3 regions of the Providencia alcalifaciens genome follow, and region 2 is predicted to be linked to each of the others. Evidence: predicted binding sites of a transcription regulator. Region 2 holds the regulator's gene; each other region holds the start of a gene.

Region 1 (6,501 bases), 900 kb from region 2:
AGCTGCTGTTAAAGCTGGAAAATACGCCAGTGGATGTCTTGAAGTGGATTACAGAACATATGTCTCCACAATTGGATAACCGTATGAAACAGAGTATTCGAGCGCGTCGCAAACGTCACTTTAATGCTGAGCATCCACAGACTCGAAAAAAGTCGATTGATTTAAATTATTCAGTTTGGCAACGATTATCTAATTTAGCAGTAAAACGGAATAAAACCTTATCAGAGACGATTATTCAGCTAATTGAAGATGCGGAACATAAAGATAAGTATGAGAGCCAAATGAGTTTATTGAAGCATGATCTTCAAGCTATATTAGGTAAGTCGGAGAAAGAGTAACGATCTATAGTTGGCCAAATAGATTACTGTGACGGTCTTTCTTTCTGAGGATGAAAAAAAGCCCCAATAAATTGGGGCTTTTTATATTCAGCTCAAAATTCAAACTAGGGCTATAAATTAAGCGCCTGGTTGAGCTACAACTTCAGTTGTACCTTGAATTTCGATTTCAACGCGACGGTCTGGCGCTAAACACTCGATCAGAGCTGCACGGCCTTTAACTGCGTCACATTTGTTACCAGTTACTGGATCTTCTTTACCACGACCTTCAGCAGCGATTGCGCTTGCTGGAACGCCTTTAGCAACTAAATAATCTACTACTGACTGAGCACGTTTTTGTGACAGTGGCAGGTTGTAGTTTTGTGAACCGATACGGTCTGTGAAACCAACTACCAGCACGCGACCTTGAGTTGGGTCGATGTTGCTCAGTTCGTTGTACAGTTCGTTCAGTGCTTGCTGACCTTCTGGTTTCAGAGATGCTTTGTTGAAGTTAAACAGAACGTCTGAACGCAGAGTGAAGCGTTTGTTTTCAACAACTGGAGCTGCTGGCTCAGCAACTACTGCTGGAGCAACAACTGGAGCTGCTTCTTGACCGAAACGGTATGCAAGACCAACGCTCAGCATGCCGTTGTCTGGGCTAACACCGATGTTGTCTTTGTCACCCATGCGGCTAACCCACTGGTAGTCTAAACGAGTCGCTAATTCTGGAGTGATAGCATACTCAAGACCCAGTGCGTAAACTGGAGAAACGCCAGTGTCAGTATCTTTACCAAGGTCGTTAACTTTAGCTTCTGTACGGTAAACCATACCACCCAGACGAGTGTAAACGTCTAAGTCTTCCATGATTGGATAGCTCAGTTTAGTAGTCAGTGAAACACCCATTGAAGAAACGCTACCTGGGTTTTCACCTTTGTACTTCATTTTACCAAACCAGTCGTAGCCCATTTCGAAGCCCATGTACTGGTTGTATTGGTAACCTGCGTACAGACCCGCACCTAATTGGTCACGAGTTTTTTTACCAGTACCAACGGTCTCATCGTTGCTATCAGTAAATTTAGCGTGCTCGTAGTGAGACCAACCTAATTTACCACCAGTGTACCAAGTGTTATCTTTTGGAGCTGCTTGTGCAACAGTTGCAAACGCTGCTACTGCCACTGCTACCGCGATAGCTGTCTTTTTCATTTTTACGCCTCGTTATCATCCAATATTGGCTTGGCTTCGTGAGCCTTATTATTTGCCATTGGTTCAATTTAATTGCTAGGTTCAGCTGACATTATCCACAAAAATTTACGAAAAGTAAAAAAATAATGTCATAAGCTTAACAGGCTAAAGTCTACAACGAACTCCAAAAGATACAAGTATGGTAAGCAATAAAGGTTAAAAAAAGTCTTTTTTTACCGTTGAAATCAGAGAGATAAATATATTACCCATTTTGCTGTTAATAAATGTATCTTATTGTTTTTACAGAATTTAAATGTTTATTTTTATAATTATCTTCATGAATGTAAAATTTCGTAAGAAAAATCTTATTATTGTTTAGTGAATGTTATTGGCGTGAATCTTTAAAAGGTTTTGATGTCTAATATCCGCTGAACTTGTATTATATGTTTTTTCTGGTCTCATAATGAACCCCATTGAATGACCTACTTCTGCCGCATTTTGTAAAAGAATAAAATCTTGCTCGTTTATTTCTGGCAACCATCCTAATACGACGCTGTAATTACCACTTCTTAATGCTTTTTCCATGGCATCAATGGTTGTAATTGAATTAACTTGGTTAAGTTGCATGATTTTATTGACGGGTAAACCAGCTTGTTCTAACCAATGTTTACTCAGTTTTTTATCTGGGCTCAGCCATAATAGCCAACGTGATTGAATACCGAACTGGCGCAACATGGGTAGCAAGATGTAATCCATAATTGGGTGTTGTTCGTTATAAACTAACTCGCTCACCATACCTTGTTGCATTGAGCTATTTGCAAAACTCACTGTTGAGGTTGCATTGCTTAAATTGCTATGTGTAAGACGGTCATGCGTGAAGCTATCATTAGTAAAATGATTAAGAGAATGTTCTGCTGTATTGTTCCAAGAATAGATACTCATAATTCACCTCGCCATAATGCTGTATGAACATACAGTAACTGTATATTTATACAATATCAAGGCTATTTTTACAAAGCGCTTCGCAACTTTGTGGTTTTTATGCGAGTTATACTTGGCATTTTTAACTGAAACTTTAAAATCGATTAAACATAATTATATGTAAAAACAGTTGTTTTTTTATTGCTTGAACCTCAAGGACGATTGTATTTTTTTTATACATAAGGAGATGGAAAAGTGTCATTACAAAATGAAAGAAGTTCCCTTTTACAGCAAATTTTGGGTCAATTTGGAGTACTAAAAAAGAAAAACCATTTCGGTGGATACTGTTTGTGTATTGATAATGCACTTGTGGGGTTGGCACTGGATGGGCAATTTTATGTTCGTGGATGCCTATTTTCTCGTAGCTATTTTGAATCAGTTGGTTTTGAGCGGTTGGTATACAGTAAAAGGGGCATACCTCTAGAGATGCGCTATTACAAACTCCCGGAAGAGGCATGGTGTGACCCATCAATATTGAGTCACATCATTGAATTAGCTTATCGTTCAGCCATGGAAGAAACTCAACAAAGAGAGTCGGCGGCGGTACGTATCAAGGACTTGCCAAATATGAATATGGCAATGGAGAGGGCTCTTGGGAAAATTGGGATTTTCCATGCTGAAGACCTCATTATGATTGGCGCTAAAGCGTGCTTCTTGAAACTAAAACAACATGGGAAGCTGATACCAAGCGTAAAACAGTTGATTGGATTGGCTGCGGCTATTGAGGGTTGCCATAGTGAAGTATTACCTTTACGAACTCGGCAGGAGCTCATTAACTGGTTTAATAGCATGAACTAATTTTCATTCTTTCAAATAAGCGGGCATGGCCATTTATAGGTTTTAATGCCCGCTCATCAGTTTATTTTATAACAAGCTAATCTGTTTAATCATTGATTTTATTTCAGGTATTAATTCAACCAGTAATTTAGTCTGTTCCATGATCAAGACTGTTTTTTCATCGTCATCACTGGATGCGTGGTCAATGCGATTTAGTAAACTCACTCTTAGACGCTCTGACTTTTCGTCAATAATTGCGGGGTCTAAGGATGTGACTTGAATAGATGATTCGATATAGCAGATTGCATCATTTAATAAAGCGAGATTCGCTTCGTTTTGCATCTGCTCTCGATGGGCTCCGAGCGCAGAGATATAGCTCAGCAATGTATGGTTTAAACACAATAAGCGGAATGCTTGCTCCTGCGTGATTTGGTATGACTTAGGATCCGATGCCATATTTGAGACAATTGAAGCAAACTCTGCATCATTATTGTGGGCATCACGCCTCGCAACACGGTACTCCAAGCTATTATCTTTACCTTGATAATATTGCTGCAAAATAGCATCTAAATAACGGCAGTTACTATCCATCGTTTTCTGCACCACTTGCGGTAATTGTCGAAATTTCCAGTCAGGCCAAATAAAACTGACGGCAAGTAATGCAATAAAACAGCCTATTAGAGTGTCAATAATTCTAGGTAATGCGACTTCGAAACCTTCACCGAGTAAATTGAAGCAAAATAGGACCAGTAATGTAATAAACAGTGTTGCTTGTGCATATTGGCTGCTACGGAACATGAAGAACAGAAGCCCGGTGATCACGATCAGGGTGAGTTGCCCCTCAATGGATGGCACGATATTGAGCAAAGGTAAGCCAATGGCGATCCCTAACAAAGTACCAGTAATACGCAATGCTAGGCGGCGCTTGGTCGCATTATAGTTGGGTTGGCAAACAAATAAGCTAGTGAGTAAAATCCAATAACCACGTTCCAAATCAAATAATTGAATTATCAAATACCCAGTACAAAGCAAGGCTGACATTCTGACGGCATGACGAAACAGCGAGGACTTTGGAGTTAAATGATGTTTGAAACGGGCAAATACATCGCGAATACCCGAGACGGATTCATCAGATAATTGTTCAATTTGCTTATTATTTTGCTGCCACGACGCTTGACCTAAGCTTAAGCCTTTTAGTTGGACATCAATTCCTTTGAGATTTTTTAGCAAATTTCGTAATGCTTTGATTTCATGCAATTCAGGAGATTGTTGCTGGAGTAGCTGCAAGGAGTTTTCAATATACGTAAACGTGCGTTCAAAGCGTGGATTATGTTGATACTGTTTACGCCATAACACGGATTGGGCGACCTGCTGGCAGGCTCTGGCTTGCATGGTTAATAAGCGTTGAAAGCGAAATAAAATATCACAATGACGTAAACGACGGCTAAGCTGTTGATATTGAATATGTGATGAACTAGCTCGTTCATGAATGTCTTGAGCGACAAAGTAATATTGCAATGTATTACGCGTGCCTCGCTGGCCTCTGTCGCCTTTCAATCGACTGAGTAGCGATATTTTTGCCTGATTCATTGTACTGACTAATGTACTGTTTACTAAGGCTAAATCATAGACTGATTGCTGATAGTCATCTTCAAGGTCAGGATCAAATAAGTTTGCTTTTGCATCAAGATAAGCTGAAAGCTGCTGATAACATTGCGTAATAGCATCTTGTAGTGGGCGAACAGGGAAAAGGATATGCCCAATGAGAGTGAGAATGTTGTACCAAATCGCACCAGTTAATAACAGCGCAGGCTGGATGTACCAAGTATCAAAAATAGGTACGCCAAGCATGGTGTATATTGCAATTAGCAGAGCACCAAAAGCGATAGTGGCATAACGTTGCCCTAATGCACCAAGTAAGATAAAACCACAGGTTGAGAATGCTAACCCAAAAAAGAATAAAATAGGGTAAGGAAAAAGTAACTCAATAGAGACTGAAGCAATTAAAAAACAGAATAAAGTGATAATTAAATTTTTTATTCTGCCAGTCAATCTATCATCTAAGTCAGTGAGTGCGGCAGCGACAACGCCCAGAGTTAAAGGGATCGTGACTTTAGGCTCTAAGCCTAAAAGCCATGGAACCAAGGTTGTGCCTGTCAGCGCAATTAAGATTCGGATATAATATAAAATATGGCTGTTATAGAGCACACGACGATAACTGGTTAGCAGCGTTAGCACAAAGTACCTCAGTGGTAAGACAAATCCTTATCTATATAGAATAACGTGTTTATCTAGAATAAAAAACTATTAGCAATTATGCTTTGATTATTTTCACGAATGATTCACACAGGTGCAGAACGTATGGAACTGAAATCGACACAGATTGGACAGCGCCTGGCTCAGCATCCCTATAATCGGGTTCGCTTACTTAATGCAGGCATCGAAGTTAGTGGTGAAAACCATCAATATCTTATTCCCTTCAATGAGCTAATCGATATTCGCTGTAAGCGTGGGATCGTCTGGGGGGAGTTGGAATTTGAAGTTTTAGATGAACAAGTCGTTCGTTTGCACGGTACAGAGTGGAAACAAACTCAGCGTTTCTACCATTTTTTGAATGAAAAATGGCAGCAATGGAGCGTTGAAATGAGCGAGGTCAGTGCTCAAGTATTGACATCTTTAACTCAGTCGATTTTACAACAAACTCAGCAAGATGCATGGTTAAGTTTACGTAGTTTACAATCGATAAAAGAAAGGATCACTCAGCAATTTTCATCACTTCCTTTACCTCTTGTTCGAATGCCTTTATTTGAAAGCTGCGCCGCACATTACCAATTTTGCAGGCAGTGGCTAACGAATAGTGAACAATGCCGCAAGCAAAATAACCAAAATTGGTGCCAGTCAGTTTTAACGCGCTACGATGATTTTTTCCAACATATTGAATCCTCCCCATTAAATGACTCTCAATCATTATCAGTCATTAATGGTGAAGAAAATGTTTTAGTTTTAGCGGGAGCGGGTAGCGGAAAAACATCGGTACTGGTTGCAAGGGCAGGATGGCTTCTATTAAGGGAGCTGGCTAAACCTGAGCAAATTTTATTATTGGCGTTTGGACGTAAAGCCGCGGAAGAGATGAATGAGCGAATTCAATCTCGTTTACAACAAAAAGAGATTGAGGCGAAGACATTTCACGCACTTGCGTTGCAGATTATCCGCGAGGGTAGCAATAAGTCACCGGTAATTAGTACGT
Region 2 (6,501 bases):
TTTGCTGATCGTAATTTCGATGGGCACGTAGAAAGAACCAAACACCGACCACTGCCTAGCGGTGATGTCACGGAAAAAGAAGCAAAAATTCTATTTGCTGCGCTGGTGGGGCTCTCTTTCTTATTGGTATTGAGTTTGAATACCATGACTATCTGGTTATCAGTCGCAGGCTTAGCGCTAGCGTGGGTCTACCCGTTTGTGAAGCGTGTGAGCCATTTACCTCAAGTGGTATTGGGTGCTGCATTTGGTTGGTCAATCCCAATGGGATTCTCAGCCGTTAGTGAGTCCTTACCACTAGTTTGTTGGTTACTATTTTTAGTGAATATCATCTGGTCAGTGATTTATGACACTCAATATGCCATGGTTGACCGCAACGATGATTTAAAAATTGGCGTGAAATCGACGGCGATTTTGTTTGGTCAATATGACAAGCTGATTATTGGTTTGCTGCAAATTGTCATGGTTGGCTTGCTGGTGGTGATTGGCTCATTGGCTAACTTAGGTATGGTTTATTATGGTTCGTTAGTGCTAGCCGCTGCGCTGTTTGTTTATCAACAGCAATTGATGGTGAACCGAGAACGAGCGCCGTGTTTCAAAGCGTTTATGAATAATAACTATGTTGGCTTTATTCTGTTTATCGGTATGGTGATTAGCTATTTTTAACCGCTAAAATTGTTTGAGGGTTGTGAAATAAATAAGGAAAATCAATTAATTGATTTTTGCCTGATAACACAAAGAGGGAAAAACCAGGTTTTATCCCTCTTTGTTAGCAACCTAAGGGTAATGCATTGGCATTACCCTTTTTTGTTGGTGCGTATCATTGACTTGTGAGATTACTCTTGCGGAGCTTCTGAGTCTGTATCAGCACTTTCCGGCGTATTTTTCGGTGCCGGCTTTGGTGCAGAAAGTTCTTCAGTTTGGCTAACGCTCTCAATGGTCAGACGGATTTCCGGTGACATCAAGCGTGCAAGCACGGCATACAGATTCTTCGCATTCGTTGAGAAAATATCGTTCTCATTATTATCGATATAGCCTTCTTCTTTGAGGGTATCGACCAGTGTTGAGAACACGGCTTTATCAAAGAATTCAGGGGCGTTAATACCGTGCAGAACGGACAGACGCTGCGCGAGCATACGACTCTCTTTCTCCAACGTATTGCGGCTGACTTCTGGGCTTGCATTGAGCAATGACAGCGTGATGGCGTAGCGTTGCAGTGTCTCACGAACACCCGCGGCCAGTAGCTGTAAAGGACGGATACGGCGAGGATTTAGCACCACCATATTCTCATCTTTCACGCAGATCAGTTGTTGGCTGTTCAGCTCATCAATCAATGTATCCACCGTTTCCGTGAGCGCGTTTGCGTCATAACGCATAAACAGTTCAGCTTTCAGGAATGGATAAATCAGCGCAACTTGCTGGTGGATAGCGTCACGGCTAATGCGCTCATGGTGCAGCACAATGCTAGCGATAAGCGAAGGCAGAACCAGTAAGTGATGAATATTGTTACGGTAATAGGTCATCAAGACGGCATTTTCGCGTGGCAGAATAATAATATCCCCCATACTGTCTTTTTCGACTTCAAACTTATTCATCTGCAAAGCGTGTTCAAGAAGCTCTTCAGCTGTTTTGTTCGGCGTGGTTGCATCGGCAGTGTAAGGCACATTGCGCAGTAGCTGCAGATAGCACTCTATTTGCTCAAGCAGTTGTTCACGGGTGAGCGAGCGCTGACGTGACGCCAACAGTGCCGTTGAACATAAGTTAATCGCGTTGGCGGCTGCCGCATTATTGATATTCACCATAATGTTATCGGCTAAGCTGCTGACGGTTGGGTTTAACCAGCTTGGGCGCTGTGGCTCAATTGGGTCAATAGATTCACGCCAATTTGGCACGCGGTTATTTAAGTATTGGGTCAGTGAAATTGGCTGCCCAAAGTTCACATAGCCTTGACCTAAATTACGCAGTTTACGCAGACCACGCACCATGGAGAAGAAGCCTTCTTTCTCTTTTTCCGCTCCACGCAGCTCTTTCGCGTAAGTTCCCACTTCCATCACATGTTCGTAACCAATATAGATAGGGACAATAGTGATAGGGCGAGAGTCTCCGCGTAGCATCGCTTGTAGGGTCATCGACAAGGTACCCGTTTTCGGCTCCAGTAAGCGACCTGTACGTGAACGACCACCTTCCACAAAGTATTCAATCGAATAGCCGCGAGCAAATAGCTCACTGAGGTATTCGCGAAATATAGTGGAATAGAGTTTATTGCCTTTGAACGTACGGCGAATAAAGAATGCGCCTAAACGGCGGAAAATCGGGCCGGCTGGCCAAAAATTGAGGTTAATACCCGCCGCAATGTGTGGTGGCACCAGACCTTGGTGATACAGCACATAAGAGAGCAGCAGGTAGTCCATATGGCTACGGTGAGAGGGTACATACACAATTTCGTGACCATCTTGTGCCAGCTGGCGAACGCGCTCAGCATGTTGAACGTTGATCCCTTGGTATAAGCGGTTCCATGTCCAGCCCAGTACGCGGTCAGTCAGTCGCACAGCTTCATAAGAGAAGTTGGCGGCAATTTCTTCCATCATCGCCACGGCATTTTGCTGGGCTTTTTGTAATGGAATTTTTTTACTGCGAGCTTCGTCTTCAACCGCTTTTTCAATGGCTTTAGAGGATAGCAGCTTATTAAATAGCTCATAACGTGCAGGCAGTTTTGGCCCGACTGCAGCTAAACGCTGACGAGAGTAATGGATACGTGCTACGCGAGCGAGTTTATTGGCAATGATGGTATCAGTGCCATGCTCCTGTGCCATCTGGCCAAGAGAAATGCTCGGAGAAAAACGCACAAAGCTATCGCGCCCTAACCACAGGACTGCAAAGAATTTTTGCACTCCGTTTAAGAGTTTTAACGGGGCTGGCTTATGCCCTTCGCGACCCGGCGCACGTCCAAACATGACGGATGCAGGTAGCATTTGAATATCAAGATTTGGATTGTTTTTATGCAAATCCAGATACGCATGGAATATTTTTACTGACTCTTTACGTGGATCTGGGGAGTAGTAACGGAACACGCGTGGGCCATCATCAATAAACACATAGGCAGGGAGCTTGGTGCCATTGATATCGTTATCCACGAGAGGATCAGGTAAACCAATCGCTAAGCATTGTTGGCGAAGCGTGAGAAGGTCGGACTTTGAGTGATATGGCAAGACGTACAGCGTTGGCTTGTTTGGGTCAAGCTGCAACTCTGTTATCGGGTCCGTTGGGATTAGTTTACTTTTTACCAATAATTTCAGTGGTAAATTCAACGTGTTGTAATATATTTTACGCCATAGTGACATAAATGATTATAGCCTCTTGTTAGTAATGCTGCGCAATCATATCAGAAAGCAACGTTTAGATCTGTTATCGATAATTCACTTTGACTGCAAAAGTTGATTATTGTTTAAAAATTAAGGAAAAAATATGGCAAGTCAAACTAAGGGTCTCACTCGGGTCATCAAAGCGGCTGGATACTCCCTTAAAGGTTTAAAAGCAGCATGGGTCAATGAAGCTGCATTCCGTCAAGAAGCGGTTGCTGCTATCATTGCGATAATTATAGCTTTTTACTTGGATATTAGCCAAATTGACAGAATTTTATTAATTGGTTCAGTCGTGTTAGTCGCAATCGTTGAGTTAATTAACAGTGCAATTGAGGCGGTTGTTGACCGTATTGGCAGTGAATACCATGAATTATCTGGGCGAGCGAAAGATATTGGCTCCGCAGCTGTGTTCGTCACGATAGGATTGGCACTGTTTATCTGGGGAACGGTTTTATGGGCGCGTTATTTTACGGTTTAATCGGCTAAAAATAGTAAAAGAGATAAAAAGCCAGAAATTCATCAACAAATGCAGATTTTGGCTAATTTAACAGTTCCCAATACCCATTTACCTGTATATACTCACAGTCTGACTGTATAAACAAACAGGGGAACGGGATGAAAGCACTGACAGCTCGACAACAGCAAGTTTACGATCTGGTGCGTGACCATATTTCGCAAACTGGCATGCCACCAACACGCGCTGAGATAGCAGCAAGTTTGGGTTTTCGTTCGCCTAATGCGGCAGAAGAACATTTAAAAGCCTTAGCTCGTAAAGGGGTAATTGAAATTGTTTCTGGAGCTTCCAGAGGCATTCGTCTGTTGTTAGAAGAGGAACCTGAAGATTTAGGACTTCCTCTGATTGGACGTGTTGCTGCCGGCGAACCATTGCTTGCACAAGAACATATTGAAAGCCATTACCAAGTCGACCCAGAGTTATTTAAACCACACGCTGACTTTTTATTACGCGTAAATGGTATGTCGATGAAAGATATCGGTATTATGGATGGTGATTTACTTGCGGTACATAAAACACAGAATGTCCATAATGGGCAAATTGTTGTGGCACGTATCGAAGATGAAGTCACTGTTAAACGTTTTAAGCAACAAGGCAATCGTGTTGAGCTTATTGCTGAAAACTCTGATTTTGCACCAATCGTGGTTGATTTACGCGAACAGAATTTTACCATCGAAGGTCTGGCTGTTGGGGTTATCCGTAACAGTGACTGGCATTGATGATGAGCGATTGAGTCTGGCAGCAGACTCAATATCTCTATTTTTTGAATAGTCTTTCTTTATATAGCTATATATAACTATGTTCATATTGCACTTCTTTATATATAGCCATCTTCCATATTGCTATATAGCTTCCTTTCTTTTACTTCCTGTATACCATTTCTTCTATATCACTTCTTTTTTGAACTGACTGTGTTTTTTGCACTGACTGTAGTGTGATGGTCATGCTCACAGTGTTCATGATCTTGGCAATTGGAAATCTCAAAACATTTCTGACATAAGCCATGGTTTTCTACCACCGTATGCCTGAGATGAAAATGATTTTCTTCTGCTAGTGTGCTAATCGCTTGCTCGATAGTCGTGCAGTCACTTTCGGTCACATTGCCACAATTATCACAAATCAACATCACTGAAATATGGCTTGGATTATCGACATGGTGACAAACCACATAGCTGTTCGTGGATTCAATTTTATGAATGAATCCTTGTTCCATGAGGAATTCTAAACCGCGATAAACGGTAGGTGGCTTAGCCTGCGGCTCTATTTCACGCAGTAAATCTAGCAAATCATAAGCACTGATCGCACCGTGTTGCTGCGCAATTAACCGCAAAACAGTCTCTCTTTGTGGGGTCAAACGCACGCCTCGAGACTGGCAAATACGTTCGGCCGTCGTAAGCAGCTTATCTTCACTGATTGTTTTCATCTTGTTTGGCCCCACCTAGATAGCTTCAAGTTTTTATTACTGTTTAGTTTACCATAACTTCCATTTCTGTTGTGTTTGAAATGGTGGTGATGAAATGAACAGTTTTTTTACTAAATTGAATACGCAATTTTAACTTTAATAAAGGTAACGTTAATAAAGAATGAATATCTTATTTAAAAGGTGGTTTTTTTTATTTTAAATAAATCATTAATTGCTGCATTTTAGTTAATCATTGAGTGTTAATTTTAACCAAATAAAAACAATTATTGAAATTCATTGTTACTATTTGACGTTAATTTTAATTAAGACTTATCTTACGCCTCGTTTGTTATGTAGCGATTACGGGTAAAAAAAATACGATTTTCAGAATTTAAATTCAATAAATTTGCATCAGTCTGGATTATTAAGTTGTATTTAAATATAAATATAGGTTTTTATATTTATAGGTTTTTTGCAATATTTAGACATTTTTATAAATGTAAAATGAAGTCTTCATATAAATCTTTCTAAGTAATTTATCATTTCTTCAGATTTAAGTACTCACTCAGTGGATAAAAGTTGTTTGTATGCACTTTGTCGATATAAAAAACCAAGTCAACGCTTTATTTGGGTGATTTTTGACAACATATGTCACGTATGTAGAATTGACATCAGAAAATATCACAAGGTAGTTATCAGAATTCATTTAGTGTTCTATATCAATTTTAATTAATTAATGAATGACTCAGTAATTAATTTAGAAGTGAGAATGTTGGCTTAATGAGTTTTGTTTTTTAAATCACATAAATGAGATGGAGCTCGTTTATATAAAAAAATCTCTAACCTGAATGAAATTCATCAAGTAGGAAAGCTAGAGGAATTTTCAAGGGTGCACTACTTAAGTAAATAGACTTAATTTTGCGTCAATGAAAGCAGGAAAGAGAAAAAAGAGAAATAGCAGTTCCTACTCATTTAAAGGAAAACTTTTATGAAACTGAATAAATTAGCATTAACTCTAGCTTTAGGTTTAGGTGTTGGCGTTTCTGGTGTTGCTTTAGCTGCTGATCCAGCAACTCCTCCTGCACCAGTAGAAAGCTCACAAGGTGAAATCCGTTTTACTGGTTTCATTAATGACGTTCCATGTTCAATCGATGCTGACAACCTGAAGCAATTAGTTGAATTCGGCGAAATCGCGTTACACGAACTGACTTCTAACCAATTCCGTT
Region 3 (6,501 bases), 500 kb from region 2:
CAAGCATGCCACAAACCATCACGGTTGGATAAGGACCTTGGACATTTGATGGAATATGTAAAAAGCCACAGACTTCTTTGCCACCATCAACTTTAAATGGAATTTTTTTCAATTGGTACTGTGAAAATTTAGCCGCGCTATCATAAGCTTTACAGGCTAACACAATCGCTTGATTCGCCAGCTCATCCCCTTTAATAAACGGGTAAGCCGCAATGCTGTATAAGTTAGCGGCACGCAGCCACGCATCGCACGCTTCCTGACCTTTTTCAAATTCTAACGCTTTTTGCTGCCAGTGCATGGCTTGATGGGACCATTCAAAGCACCAATTACCGCGACGATTACCTATGACAGTATCAAGCCATTCTTCACGGCTGCGTTTAGCATCTGAAATGGCAATACGGCTTAAAACTTCTTCAATTTCAATCGCATCAATACCACGCCAGATCCACATTAAACGGTTGAGAGTACGATACCAATGATTATGCGAAGAGCCACTTAATACACTGTGGTTCTCTAATTGGGACAGAGTATGGGAGGAATAAGAAACCAACGTTGATGTTTCAACTTGTCTAACGCGAGGTTTAAAGAGTTTTTCGGATAAATTTTGCTGAGTCATGTGGGTTCCCTACTTTTACCTATTAAATCTGTCACATAAACAAAAAGGGAGTGCATTTCGCACTCCCCTCTATCATATCGTGTTTAGCTCAAATCACTTAGGTAATAATGTGTTGTTTTTATCAAACAAACGTGACCTATGACGGCTAAACAGATTTAAATTATTGAGTTCAGACTACTTATCTTGTTCACACAGAGGATCAATAAACACAACGCCCATATCCCAAGGCTGTTCAATCCATGTGTTTTGTGGGATATCAACCACATAATCATCCACTAATGGGCGACCTGCTGGTTTTGCAAAGATAGTCACGAAGTGTGCTTTTGGATACATGTCGCGGATAGCTTTCGCTGTGCCACCAGTATCCACTAAATCGTCAATCACGATAAAGCCTTCACCATCGCCTTCAGCGCGTTTGATTACATTCAATTCGCGTTGATTATCATGGTCATAGCTAGAGATGCAAACGGTGTCAACATGACGAATACCCAGCTCACGCGCTAGCAGTGCGCCTGGGACTAAACCACCACGGCTAACTGCGATGATACCAGTCCATTGTTTTGCTGGTAATAAACGTTGTGCGAGTTTACGGGCATGTATTTGCAACATATCCCACGTTACGACATATTTTTCGCTCATAAAATTCGGGTCCCGAAGGTGAGTAAAACAGAAATGTGTCTTGCGGAAAAAAGGTTGCGCGAGATTATAGTGATTTGGCGCAGGAAAAACCAGTGAAACCATCCCACTAAATGAATTATTCTTATTAACGCTCTCCATTATTCGATAGAAAGTGTTATGCTGAATCAATACTTAAAACCGCTTAAAACCTGAGTTATTACACTTAAGTGCAATCTTGAATTAAGCGACCAACGCCGTCAGTCAATTGTTTTGGGTGTAAGCTAATCCCCAGCTTGAAATATGACGGAAAGATTACGATCAAAGTGCCAAGGAGAAGAACGTGTCACAATTATCAACGCTAAAACCACAACCATTGTGGGATATTTTCGCTAAAATCTGCTCCATCCCTCACCCATCAAAACACGAAGAAGCTTTAGCCGCTCACATCATGGAATGGTCTAAAGGGAAGGGTTTTCACGTTGAGCGCGACCAAGTTGGTAATATCTTAATCCGTAAACCGGCGACTAAAGGTTACGAAAACCGCAAACCCGTTGTACTGCAAGCTCACTTAGACATGGTGCCGCAAAAAAATAACGACACAGAGCACGATTTCACTAAAGATCCTATCCGCCCTTATATTAATGGTGAGTGGATCACTGCCGAAGGCACAACATTAGGCGCAGATAACGGCATCGGTATGGCATCCGCATTAGCGGTATTAGCGGATGACAGCGTTGAACACGGCCCACTGGAAGTGTTACTGACCATGACCGAAGAAACTGGCATGGACGGCGCTTTCGGTTTACAACCAAACTGGTTACAAGCTGATATTCTGATCAACACCGATTCAGAAGAAGAAGGCGAAATTTACATGGGTTGCGCAGGTGGCGTTGATTTCACGGCCACATTTGATTTAACCCGTGAAGCATTACCACAAGGTTATAAAACCTTCACCATGACCTTAAAAGGCCTTAAAGGCGGTCACTCTGGTGGCGACATTCATTTAGGTTTAGGTAATGCAAACAAACTGTTAGCACGTTTCTTAGCGGGTCACGCTGAAGACTTAAGCTTAAAACTACTGGAATTCACTGGTGGTACACTGCGTAACGCAATTCCACGCGAAGGCCATGCTACTATCGCAGTACCGGCTGATAAAGTGGCTGAATTAACCACACTAAGAACTCGCTATGAAGGCATTCTGCAAAATGAATTAGCCGCTGTAGAACCTAACTTAGTTTTACTCTTAGATGAAACGACGAGTGATTTAAAAGCCCTGACTGATGATTGCCAACAACGTTTAGTTTTCTTCCTGAACTCTGCGCCAAGTGGTGTTATCCGTATGAGTGATGTGGTGAAAGGGGTTGTGGAAACTTCGCTGAACGAAGGCGTTGTAAAAATGACCGAAGACAAAGCGGAAGTTATCTTCTTAATCCGTTCACTGATCGATTCAGGTAAAAATTACGTAGTTAACATGCTGACATCACTGACAAAACTGGCGAAAGCTCAGCACCGTGCAGAAGGTGGATACCCAGGTTGGCAACCAGATGCAGACTCACCAGTCATGCATATTGTTAGCGACACTTACCAAAAACTGTTTGGTAAAATTCCAAACATCATGGTTATCCATGCGGGTCTTGAATGTGGTCTGTTCAAAAAGCCTTATCCATTAATGGATATGGTATCCATTGGACCAACCATCCGTGGTGCACACTCACCAGATGAGCGCGTTCACATTGAGAGCGTGGGTCAATACTGGACACTGTTAACTGCTATCTTAAAAGCTATCCCAGTGAAAAACTAAGTAGTAAAAGACTAAGTAGACTTTAAGCTAAAAAATAGGGTCATAAACTACAGTTTATGACCCTATTTTTTATTTCGTATTTTTTAGCCTATAAAAGTAATGAAAGCTGCCTTTCAATTTGCGGATTTTGCAATGTCACATGCAAGCCAACTAATCTGACACCTCGCCCTGCTCGTCGATTTTCCCAAGCCTGTTTTGCTAGCTGAATGAGATCATGTTTATCAATAATGGGATAAACATGTTCTTGCGTCGTTTGCTGAAAATCCTCAAATTTTAATTTCACACCTTGGCGAGCAATACGCAGATCTGGCTTCACTTTCTCTAAGCGAAAATGTAGCTCATCGTATAAAGTATCGAGTAAAGGCAAACACTCATCCCATTGATGAATATCTTTAGCGAGTGTGCGCTCTACTCCAACAGATTTACGTAAGCGTTCAGGATTCACTGCCCGCTCATCAATGCCATGACAGCGCTCCCATAACGCCTGTCCAAATTTCCCCATACTCTTTACCAATGCCAACATGTCATAGCACTGAACATCTGCACAGGTTAATAACCCCATGTCCGCAAGTTTTTGCGCTGTTACTTTTCCAACGCCGGGGATCTTTTTTAATGGCAGTGTGGCAATAAACGCTGGCAATTCCTGTGGCGTGATCACAAATTGCCCATTGGGTTTATTCATATCAGAGGCAATCTTGGCGAGGAATTTAATCGGAGCAATTCCCGCAGAAGCAGTGAGTTGCAGTTCATCAAAAATTTGCTGGCGGATAGCTTCGGCGATGAGAGTGGCCGAACCGTGAAGTTGCTGGCAATCAGTCACATCCAAAAAAGCCTCATCGAGAGATAACGGCTCAATAAGATCGGTATAGCGTGCAAATATTTGGCGAATATGATGGGAAACTTCTTTATAGACCGCCATACGACCGGGTACGACTTTCAGATGCGGGCATAATTTCAATGCCAATGCCGTCGACATTGCGCTGTGAACACCATAGCGTCTTGCTTCATAATTTGCGGTACTCAACACACCGCGCCGGTCTGCACTTCCTCCGACAGCCAGTGGAATATTGCGCAAATTGGGGTCATCACGCATCTCTATCGCTGCAAAAAAGCAATCCATATCAATATGAATAATTTTACGCATGATAGCCACCTCAACCAATAATTACTGAGTAAATATACAGTTGTTTTATTAGCCATGCAACTTATTCATCTGTTTGAAATGTATTCCTGAAATACTGTAAATAACCGAAAAAGTAAAAAGTTACTCCTAATTTATAGGCTCATTGCTTACAAAACGGATGAAACATATTACAACAACCACTCGGTCAATCTCATGTTAGTTCATTGAATTTTCTATTATTATGGATTATACAAATGCAAATTATATCAACGTCAGTGTTCAAAAAATCCGCCGCGATAGGCTTACTGCTTTTGGTTAGCCAATCCGCTTCCGCATTAATGCCGCAGATTGTGGCACACCGCGCGGGTACCGCAGATGCCCCTGAAAATACCCTTTATGCAATCGAACAAGCCAAAAGCAATAAAGCTGATGCAATTTGGTTAACTGTTCAGCTCAGTAAAGATAATCAATTAGTTCTGTATCGCCCGAGTGATTTAGATGCTTTAACGGATAAAAGCGGTGTTATTTCTGATTATTCCGCCAAACAATTAAGCCAGATAAATGCGGCGTATAAATTTAATCAGAAAAATAACCAGCAACTGCCCGCTGCGCAAACCACTATCGTCACACTAGAAGATGTTTTAAAAAAATACCCCGATACGATTTTTTATATCGACTTAAAATCGCCAGACGCTGATCCTAATGTTCAAGCTCAAGCTATTGTGGCATTACTGAATAAAACCAACACATTTAACCAAGTCCGTTTTTATTCCACTAACGACGCATTTTTAAAAGCGCTTAAGCCTCTTTCTACTCAGTTGCAGTTATTTGAAAGCCGTGATGAAACTCGCACTATGCTCGCAAACAGTGTAATGAGCCATCAATGTACGCTGGAGAATGATAAATCTGCGACTCGCTGGTATGGTTTTGAGCTGCATCGTAAAGTTGAAGTCGTTGAGAAATATACCCTTGGTGAAGCACGTTCCCCTGCAACGCTCTCATGGGATAAAGAAGCTATCGACTGCTTTAGAAAAAATGGCAACGCTTACATCATTGTATTTGGTGTAAATAACGATATTGATTATCAACTAGCTAAAGAAATTGGTGCTGATGCCGTTATGGTTGATTCACCAAAAGCTTTCAAAAAATAAACACTAATTATTAGGCTACTTTATTTTGATAATGATTTATTCAATTTAAGTAGCTTATTTTTATTATTTCTCTTTTCTATACATACATTTCTCCATCTTATCTTTCTCCCTTTTTTAATAGTTAATAACATTCAACATTAATTACACTATCAATTAAAAATGCCATGATATTTAAAATCCAACTATTCATAGAGGAAAAAATTTGGCTATGTCAAAAGGTATCTTATCAATTGAGAACATGTGGAATGAAGATATAAAAAAAATAGAAATTATTTTTCAAAATAATGGCAATGAATATGAAAATGCATTTATTTTTTATAATGTAGCGAATGGAAAAACACTTATTGATTCCGCTGAATTTACATTTTCCACAACAGAGAATAGTCACTGGAAGGGGAATATAACGACAGTTTCAGGAATGAAATGGAGTAGTGGCGATTATTTACTTTGCAAAATAAATGATAGAGATAATGGTAAAGTTACTATTAGTTTTAACGGTAATACTAAAAGCATGTTTGTTAATTACCCAGTTTCTATTTCATGTTCAAAAGAAATGTACACAGTTTAAATAGGAGGTAAATAATGACTATAGAGCGTTGCCAAATAGGATTTGAAAATTTTTGGGGGGAAGACTTAGAGAGCGTTTTAATTCTTACTGATGAAATAACCTCTAATATTCCTACAAAGCAGATGTATTTATATGATGTTAAAGATAAGCAAATTATTCCTGAAGCAACATCCTTTTATTACCGAGTTGAAGGACCAAATTACTGGGTGGTTCATTTTATAACTAAGTCAGGCGAAAAATTGAGATCCGCAATTGGCTTTTCTTGTTCAATAAAGCCAGAAGATCACCATAAAGTCATCTTGCGCCTTAATGGCGAATCCAAACGTTTATTCACTAATTTTGCATCAGGAAGATCATGCTCTACGGATATCATACAAGATCACGGTAAAAACTAAAATAGACTACTCGCATACAATATTATTAGTCATATTTATCCATAATGAATGACTAGAACGTTTCTAATTGTTTAAATCATGTTGTATTACTATATGATTTTGCCTTAGCCAATATCCAATCAGCTAAGGCATGAATATCTATTTTTAACTTAAATGATGCGGTTTTTCTCTAGCATTTTTTGGCGTGCTTCTTCGCGTGCCATACGTTTTTTACGCGCATCGCAAGGCT

The links. The regulator LexA, encoded in region 2, represses DNA repair genes until DNA is damaged. The targets are predictions, from matches to a motif close to TNCTGTATGTACATACAGNA.
Region 1: the regulator LexA is predicted to act here: its motif matches at 2,456-2,475, upstream of sulA (SOS-induced cell division inhibitor SulA).
Region 3: the regulator LexA is predicted to act here: its motif matches at 4,202-4,221, upstream of dinB (DNA polymerase IV).

Annotation. Positions count from the first base shown of each region.
Region 1 is NZ_OU659204.1:1,364,703-1,371,203, forward strand. It holds gene matP (macrodomain Ter protein MatP) at 1-338, shown strand, start outside; gene ompA (porin OmpA) at 456-1,517, opposite strand; gene sulA (SOS-induced cell division inhibitor SulA) at 1,872-2,438, opposite strand; gene LDO73_RS06000 (TfoX/Sxy family DNA transformation protein) at 2,673-3,275, shown strand; gene yccS (YccS family putative transporter) at 3,342-5,492, opposite strand; gene helD (DNA helicase IV) at 5,616-6,501, shown strand, end outside.
Region 2 is NZ_OU659204.1:468,999-475,499, forward strand. It holds gene ubiA (4-hydroxybenzoate octaprenyltransferase) at 1-663, shown strand, start outside; gene plsB (glycerol-3-phosphate 1-O-acyltransferase PlsB) at 834-3,338, opposite strand; gene LDO73_RS02065 (diacylglycerol kinase) at 3,463-3,837, shown strand; gene lexA (transcriptional repressor LexA) at 3,975-4,592, shown strand; gene zur (zinc uptake transcriptional repressor Zur) at 4,763-5,296, opposite strand; gene LDO73_RS02080 (fimbrial protein) at 6,264-6,501, shown strand, end outside.
Region 3 is NZ_OU659204.1:973,706-980,206, reverse strand. It holds gene frsA (esterase FrsA) at 1-616, opposite strand, end outside; gene gpt (xanthine phosphoribosyltransferase) at 791-1,255, opposite strand; gene pepD (beta-Ala-His dipeptidase) at 1,575-3,035, shown strand; gene dinB (DNA polymerase IV) at 3,124-4,179, opposite strand; gene LDO73_RS04305 (glycerophosphodiester phosphodiesterase family protein) at 4,413-5,309, shown strand; gene LDO73_RS04300 (hypothetical protein) at 5,518-5,877, shown strand; gene LDO73_RS04295 (hypothetical protein) at 5,892-6,272, shown strand; gene nqrM ((Na+)-NQR maturation NqrM) at 6,422-6,501, opposite strand, start outside.